Regions from separate parts of the Micromonospora sp. NPDC000668 genome, predicted to be linked through region 1. Evidence: riboswitches for the same ligand, from Rfam matches in the RefSeq annotation. Region 1 holds a riboswitch; the other holds the start of a gene.
What was found. Region 1 has a riboswitch for S-adenosylmethionine ahead of ACFY29_RS20250 (aminotransferase class V-fold PLP-dependent enzyme). Riboswitches for the same ligand answer to the same signal wherever they lie in the genome.
Positions count from the first base shown of each region.

Region 2: it holds a riboswitch for S-adenosylmethionine, as region 1 does, so the genes downstream of both, ACFY29_RS21245 (ABC transporter substrate-binding protein) here and ACFY29_RS20250 (aminotransferase class V-fold PLP-dependent enzyme) in region 1, are expected to answer to the same signal.

Region 1 is NZ_JBIAYP010000003.1:849,746-853,141, reverse strand. Features, by position in the region: gene ACFY29_RS20255 (aromatic acid exporter family protein) at 1-621, shown strand, start outside; partial or broken gene ACFY29_RS20250 (aminotransferase class V-fold PLP-dependent enzyme) at 648-1,918, opposite strand; SAM riboswitch class IV at 1,965-2,085, opposite strand; gene ACFY29_RS20245 (PrsW family intramembrane metalloprotease) at 2,109-3,396, shown strand, end outside.
Region 2 is NZ_JBIAYP010000004.1:86,298-89,693, forward strand. Features, by position in the region: gene ACFY29_RS21240 (amino acid transporter) at 1-1,182, shown strand, start outside; SAM riboswitch class IV at 1,269-1,381, shown strand; gene ACFY29_RS21245 (ABC transporter substrate-binding protein) at 1,656-2,525, shown strand; gene ACFY29_RS21250 (amino acid ABC transporter permease) at 2,573-3,355, shown strand; gene ACFY29_RS21255 (amino acid ABC transporter ATP-binding protein) at 3,352-3,396, shown strand, end outside.

The DNA.
Region 1 (3,396 bases):
GCCCAGCTCGACGCCACGGCCGACGGGCTGCGCAACCGGGACCGCGCCGGCATCCAGCAGGCGCTCGAACGATTGCGCAACAACAAGGAGGAGCTGGCCACGTTGGCCGAGGCGATCGAGGGGGCGAAGGAGACCGCCACCCTCTCCCCGGCCCGCTGGCACCGGCGCGACGAGCTGACCCACTACGCGGAGGCGGCCGACCCGATTGACCGGGCGATGCGCAACACCGGCACGCTGATCCGCCGGGCCGTGACGCTGATCGAGGACGAGGAGCCGGTGCCGGATCCGATGCCGGACGGCATCGGCCACCTCGCCGAGTCGGTCCGGCTGCTCAAGCACGAGTTCGCGGTGGGCGAGGAACCGGAGAAGGCCCGGGAGCGGTCGCTGCGGGCGGTCAGCGAGGCCGGTCGGGCGTACGGAGCCGGGGTCGGCTTCTCGGGCAGCGTGGTGATCGCCCAGATCCGGACCACCGCGAGCGACCTGCTGGTGGCCTCCGGGATCGACCAGGAGGAGGCGAACCGGTGGATCCGTACCGCCTTCGGGGAGCAGGAGCGGCCGATCGGTGAACCGGCCGAGCCGGGCGAGACGCCGAAGCCGCCCACCGCCCCACCGGTCGGCTGACCGGGGCCGCGGCGCTCCGCCCGCCCTCAGCCCAACGCGGCGAGTGCGGCGAGAAGCCGGTCCACCTGCGCGGCCGTGCTGCCCAGGCCGATGCTGGCGCGCAGGGCGGTGGGCGGCAGGTCCCGCCGGCCGGTCCCCGCCGCCTCGGCGAGCAGCCGCCGGGCCAGCGGATGGGCGCAGAACAGCCCGTCCCGTACGCCGATCCGGTGCTCGGCGGCCAGCCGGGCGGCCACGTCGGCGGAGTCCCACCCGGCGACCACGAACGACACGATGCCGACCCGGGGCGCGTCCGGGCCGAAGGTGCGCAGCTCCACCACATGCGGCAGGGCGGCGATGCCGGTCCGCAGCCGGGCCAGCAGTGCCTGCTCGCGGGCCGCCAGCGCGACCCGGTCCGCGTCGGCAAGCGCCGCGCACACCGCGGCCAGCGCCACCGCGCCGACCAGGTTCGGGGTACCGCCCTCGTGTCGGGCCGGGCCGGTCGTCCAGGTCACGTCGTGGGTGGCCGGCCCGACGTGGCTGGTGGCGCCACCACCGGCCAGGTACGGCGGAGCGACGTCCAGCCAGTCCGCCCGGCCGATCAGCACGCCCGCGCCGAACGGCGCGTACAGCTTGTGGCCCGAGACGGCCAGGTAGTCCACGTCGAGCGCGAGCAGATCGACCGGGGCGTGCGGGGCGAGCTGCGCGGCGTCCAGGGCGATCCGGGCCCCGTGCCGGTGGGCCACCCGGGCCAGCTCGGCCACCGGCCATCGCTCGCCGGTCACGTTGCTCGCCCGGTCACCGCGACCAGTACGGGCAGCGCCGGGTTGCTGTCCCGGCGCAGCTCGGTGAGGGCGGCGGCGAGGGCGCGTACCGCCCCGGCGGGGTCGGTGGGCACCGGCAGCCGGACCGAGCCGCGCGGCCAGGGCAGCAGGTTGGCGTGGTGCTCGCCGGCGAAGGTGACCACCGTCGTGCCGGCGGGCAGCGCCCGGGCCAGCAGGTTGAGCGCGTCGGTGGTGTTGCGGGTGAAGATCACGTGGTCTTCGGCGCGGGCGCCGAAGAAGTCACCGACCGTCTGCCGGGCCCGCTCGTAGGCCAGCGTGCAGTGCCGGGACAGCGCTCCGGCACCGCGATGCACGCTGGCGTACCAGGGCAGCAGCTCGGCCACCGCGTCGGCGGCGGCCCGCGCGCACGGCGCGCTGGCCGCGTAGTCCAGGTTGATCTCGCCCGGTACGCCGAGTACGTCGAGCGGCGCCGACGGGGCCGGCGCGGGCGCCACGGCGGACCGGGTGGGAAGCGAGGGTACGAGGGTGACGGACACGCCGGAACCTCCGGGGTCAGGGACCCCGGGTCTGGTGTCGGGACGGGGTCCGCGCTTGCCCAGCACGCCGATCGGGCTGGGCCCGGTCATCACCCGGGGCACCCCACCGCGAACTCGACGAGGGTTGCCGGCCAGCAAGCCGGGGCTTGACGCTGGCGCTCGTGACCTGCAGGCAGCATAGCGACTGCCGATGCGACCAAACCAGCCGGCGGGGGATGGCTACGCTGACCGCATGGCCGACACCCCGCCCGGTGCACCCCTGCCGTCGCCGCCCGCGCCCGCAGCCCCGTCCGCCGGCGAGGCGCCCCGGATGCCGCTGCGCCGACTAGACCGGCGGCGGTTCCTGGTGCTGGCCGGGGTGGTGTTGTTCATCGCCGCCTGCGCGGGCTTCATGGTCTTCACGCTCGGCCAGTCGCTCGGCGTCGAGGCGTTGCTGATCGGGCTGGTCGCCGCCGTCCTGCCGGTGCCGGTGCTGGTCGCCTGCTTCCTCTGGCTGGACCGCTACGAGCCGGAGCCGTTGAAGTACCTGATCTTCTGCTTCGCCTGGGGTGCGTTCGTCTCCACGGCTGCCTCGCTCACCGTGAACGAGTTCGCCGCCGCCCGGTTCAATGACTGGGGACTGCCGGCCGCGCTCACCGGCGTGCTGGTGGCGCCGTTCATCGAGGAGCTGACCAAGGCACTCGGCCCGATCCTGCTGCTGGTGTTCCGCCGCCGGGAGTGGTCCGGGATCACCGACGGCCTGGTCTACTGCGGGCTCTCCGCGGTCGGCTTCGCCATGGTGGAGAACATCCTCTACCTGGGCGGGTACGGCTACGCGGCCGGCGCCGACCGGTACGGCCCGGCGACCGGCACCCAGCAGGTCATCGCGATCTTCATCGTGCGGATCCTGCTGTTCGGCTTCGCCCATCCGCTTTTCACCTCGATGACCGGTGTGGGGCTGGGTGTCGCCGCCCGGACGGCCGACCGCCGGGTCCGGGTGCTCGCACCGGTCGCCGGCCTGCTGCTGGCCATGATGTTGCACGGCACCTGGAACCTGCTGCCCACGCTGACCCAGGCCACCGGCGAGACGGTGATCATGCTGTACGGCTTCCTGGGCCTCATGGTGCCGGTCTTCTTCGGCATGGTGGGGCTGGCGGTGTGGCTGCGTGCGTGGGAGGGGCGGCTCACCGAGCGGACGCTGCCGGACTACGTGCGCGCCGGCTGGCTGAGCCCGCCCGAGGTGGCCGCGTTGAGCAGTCTCGGTCGCCGGCACGCGGCCCGTAGCTGGGCGCGTCGGGTGGCCGGGGACGCCGGGGTGCGGGCGATGCGGGGGTACCAGTTCGCCGCCACCCGGTTGGCCCTGCTGCGCGACGGGACGCTGCGCGGCCTGGACCGCAAGCCGGCCGATCGGGAGCGGACGGCTCGTGAGGAGCGGGAGCTGCTGGAGTCGATCACCTCGTACCGGTCGTTCTTCGTGGGTCGGGACCCGCAGGCCCCGG
Region 2 (3,396 bases), on a different contig from region 1:
GCGGTGATGCCGAGCGTGCGGGGCGACCCGCAGGACACGGAGGACCGACCACTGGGCCGGATCCGCGGCACGCGCCGGCTGCTCACCACCGCCGCGACGATCATGAGCGTTTTCCTGATCACCAGCAGCGTGACCACCACCGTGCTGATCCCGCCCGAGGCGTTCCAGCCGGATGGGCCGGCGAACGGCCGGGCGCTGGCCTACCTGGCGCACGAGTACCTCGGCGAGGTGTTCGGCACGGCCTACGACCTGTCCACCATCGGGATCCTCTGGTTCGCGGGCGCCTCGGCGATGGCCGGCCTGCTCAACCTCGTACCCCGCTACCTGCCCCGCTACGGCATGGCACCGACCTGGGCCCGGGCGGTCCGGCCGCTGGTGCTGGTCTTCACCGCGGTGGCGTTCCTGATCACCGTGGTCTTCGAGGCCAGCGTGGACGCGCAGGGCGGCGCGTACGCCACCGGGGTTCTGGTGTTGATCACCTCGGCGGCGACGGCCGTGACCCTCGCGGCACGGCGACGGCGCCAGCGCGGCCGCACGATCGCCTTCGGCATCATCACGGTGATCTTCGTCTACACCACCGCGGCGAACGTGGTGGAGCGCCCCGACGGCGTGAAGATCGCGGCCTGCTTCATCGGCGGGATCATCCTGGTCTCGCTGCTGTCACGGCTGAACCGCGCCTTCGAACTGCGGGTCCAACGGGTGGATTTGGACCCCGAGGCGGCCCGGATGATCGACGAGTGCATCGGGCGCCGGATCCGGCTGATCGCGCACGAGCCGGCCGGCCGAGACCCGGCGGAGTACCGCGACAAGCTGGCCCAGACCGTCGCGGACAACGACTTCCCGGCCGACAGCGACGTGATCTTCGTCGAGGTGACGGTCACCGACCCGTCCGACTTCGAGACCGAGCTGCTGGTGCGCGGCAGCGTGGTGCACGACCACTACCTGGTGCTCAGCCTGGCCAGCTCCGCGGTGCCCAACGCGCTGGCCGCCCTGCTGCTGGAGATCCGCGACCGGATCCAGCGGCGCCCGCACATCTACTTCGAGTGGACCGAGGGCAACCCGGGCGGCAACCTCCTGCGCTACCTGGCCTTCGGACAGGGCGAGATCGCCCCGGTCACCCGCGAGATCCTGCGCCGGCAGGAGCCCGACCGGAGCCGCCGGCCGCACGTGCACGCCGGTTGACCCGGCGGTCCGGTGGTCGTCGCGGAGGGTGAGCGTGGTCATAGCGGCTGGACGATCCGCCGGTTCCGGCTGCTAGCCTCTGGACAGGTCATGAGCGCCAGCGCGAAGCCCCGGCTCGCTGGCCGGCAACCCTCCTCCGCGGTGGGGTGCCCCGGGTGAAGACCAGGCACCGGCAAAGACGTCGGTGCAAGCGTGGCCTGGCACCCAGGTCAGCACAGACCTGGGAGAACCATGCGCATCCTCAGCACCGCCCCACCAACCGACGCCGCGGATTCCCGCGCCGGTTGGCTTCCGCCGGCACTGACCAGGCGGCGGCACGTGGACATGATGCGGGTGTGCAGCGCCGCCTGTCGGTGCCACACCGCGCACTAGCGCACCCCTCTTTCCCGAACCCACCCCAGCGGTACGCCCATCGGGCGCACCGTCGGCGGCGCACGCCTGTGCCCGCCGCTGCGCAACCTTCGGAGACACCCGTGCGAATTCTTCCTGCCCTGACCCGCGCCGCTGCCCTCGGCGCGGCCACGATCCTGGCCGCCACCGCGCTGACCGCCTGCGGCGACGACACGTCGTCCGACGCCACCGCCAACCCGTACGGCCTGTCGCAGCCGGGCGTGCTGCGCGCCGGCACGCTGACCGACGCCCCTCCGAACGTGTACCTCAAGGACGGCAAGTTCACCGGGTTCGACAACGACCTGCTGGCGGCGGTGGCCGGCAAGCTCGGCCTGAAGGTCGAGTTCGTCGGTACCGACTTCTCCGCGCTGCTCTCCCAGGTGAACAACCGCAAGTTCGACGTCGGCAGCTCCTCGATCACCATCACCGAGGCGCGGAAGAAGACGGTCGACTTCGGCAACGGCTACGACTTCGGCTACTTCGGCCTGGACGTCCCGGCCGGCTCGCCGATCACCAGCTTCGACCAGCTCGCCGGCAAGCGGGTCGTGGTGGTCCAGGGCACCGTCCAGGACGACTACGCCACCGGCAAGCAGCTCGACCCGGTCCGGGTGCCGGACTACAACGGCGCGATCAACCAGCTCAAGGCGGGCACCGCCGACGCGTGGATCGCCCCGGCGGAGATCGGCGAGAAGTCGGCCGCCGACAGCAACGGCAAGATCACCGTGGCGGCCAAGCAGCTCAGCCCGGCACCGACCGCGTACGCGGTCGCCAAGGGCAGCGACAAGCTCCGCGAGGCGCTGAACAAGGGCCTCGACGAGGTGATCGCGGACGGCACCTGGAGCCGGTTGCAGGCGCAGTACTACCCGGGCCGGCCGGTTCCGGAGGACTTCCGACCGGGCAGCGGCACGGTGACCGTGCCGTCGGCGTCGGCGTCCGCGTCGACCGCGTCCTGAGGCACATACCCGGTGACGAGCGAGCAGGGCGGTAGGAGAGGCGACCAATGGATCCGTTGAGCACCCTGTGGGAGACCTTCTTCGACTGGGACGCGATGCGCGAGGCGCTACCCGAGATGCTGACTGTCGGGTTGCCCAACACGCTGATCCTGGCGGTCTCCGCCGCCCTGCTCGGCTCGGTGCTGGGCCTGCTGCTGGCCGTCGCCGGCATCTCCCGTACCCGGTGGCTGCGCTGGCCGGCGCGGGTCTACACCGACGTGTTCCGGGGGCTGCCGGCCGCGGCGACGATCCTCCTGATCGGCGTCGGGCTGGCGCCGCTGGGCATGGAGGTCTGGGGACCCGACCCGTACCCGCTGGGCATCCTGGCGCTGTCGCTGATCGCGGCGGCGTACATCGGGGAGATCTTCCGCTCCGGCATCCAGTCGGTGGAGGCCGCCCAACTGGAGGGTGCCCGGGCGCTCGGCTTCTCCTGGGCCGACTCGATGCGGCTGGTGATCATTCCGCAGGGCATCCGGCGGGTGCTGCCCGCCTGGGTGAACCAGCTCATCGCACTGATCAAGGACTCCAGCCTGGTCTACTTCCTCGGACTGGTGGCCAGCCAGCGGGAGCTGTTCCGGATCGGGCAGGACTACGCGGCCACCACCGGCAACGAGTCCGCGCTGCTGCTGGCCGGGCTCTTCTACCTGGCGTTGACCGTGCCGCTGACGCACGTGGTCAACTGGATCGACCGGCGGCTGCGCCACGGCCGGCCGGCCACCGCGCCGGCCGACGATGACGAGGACGACACCGAGTCGGCGCTGGCCGGCACGACCGAAGGGGACCGGCGATGACCACCGGCACGACCACCTCGGTCAGCCTCGACGTAAGCGAC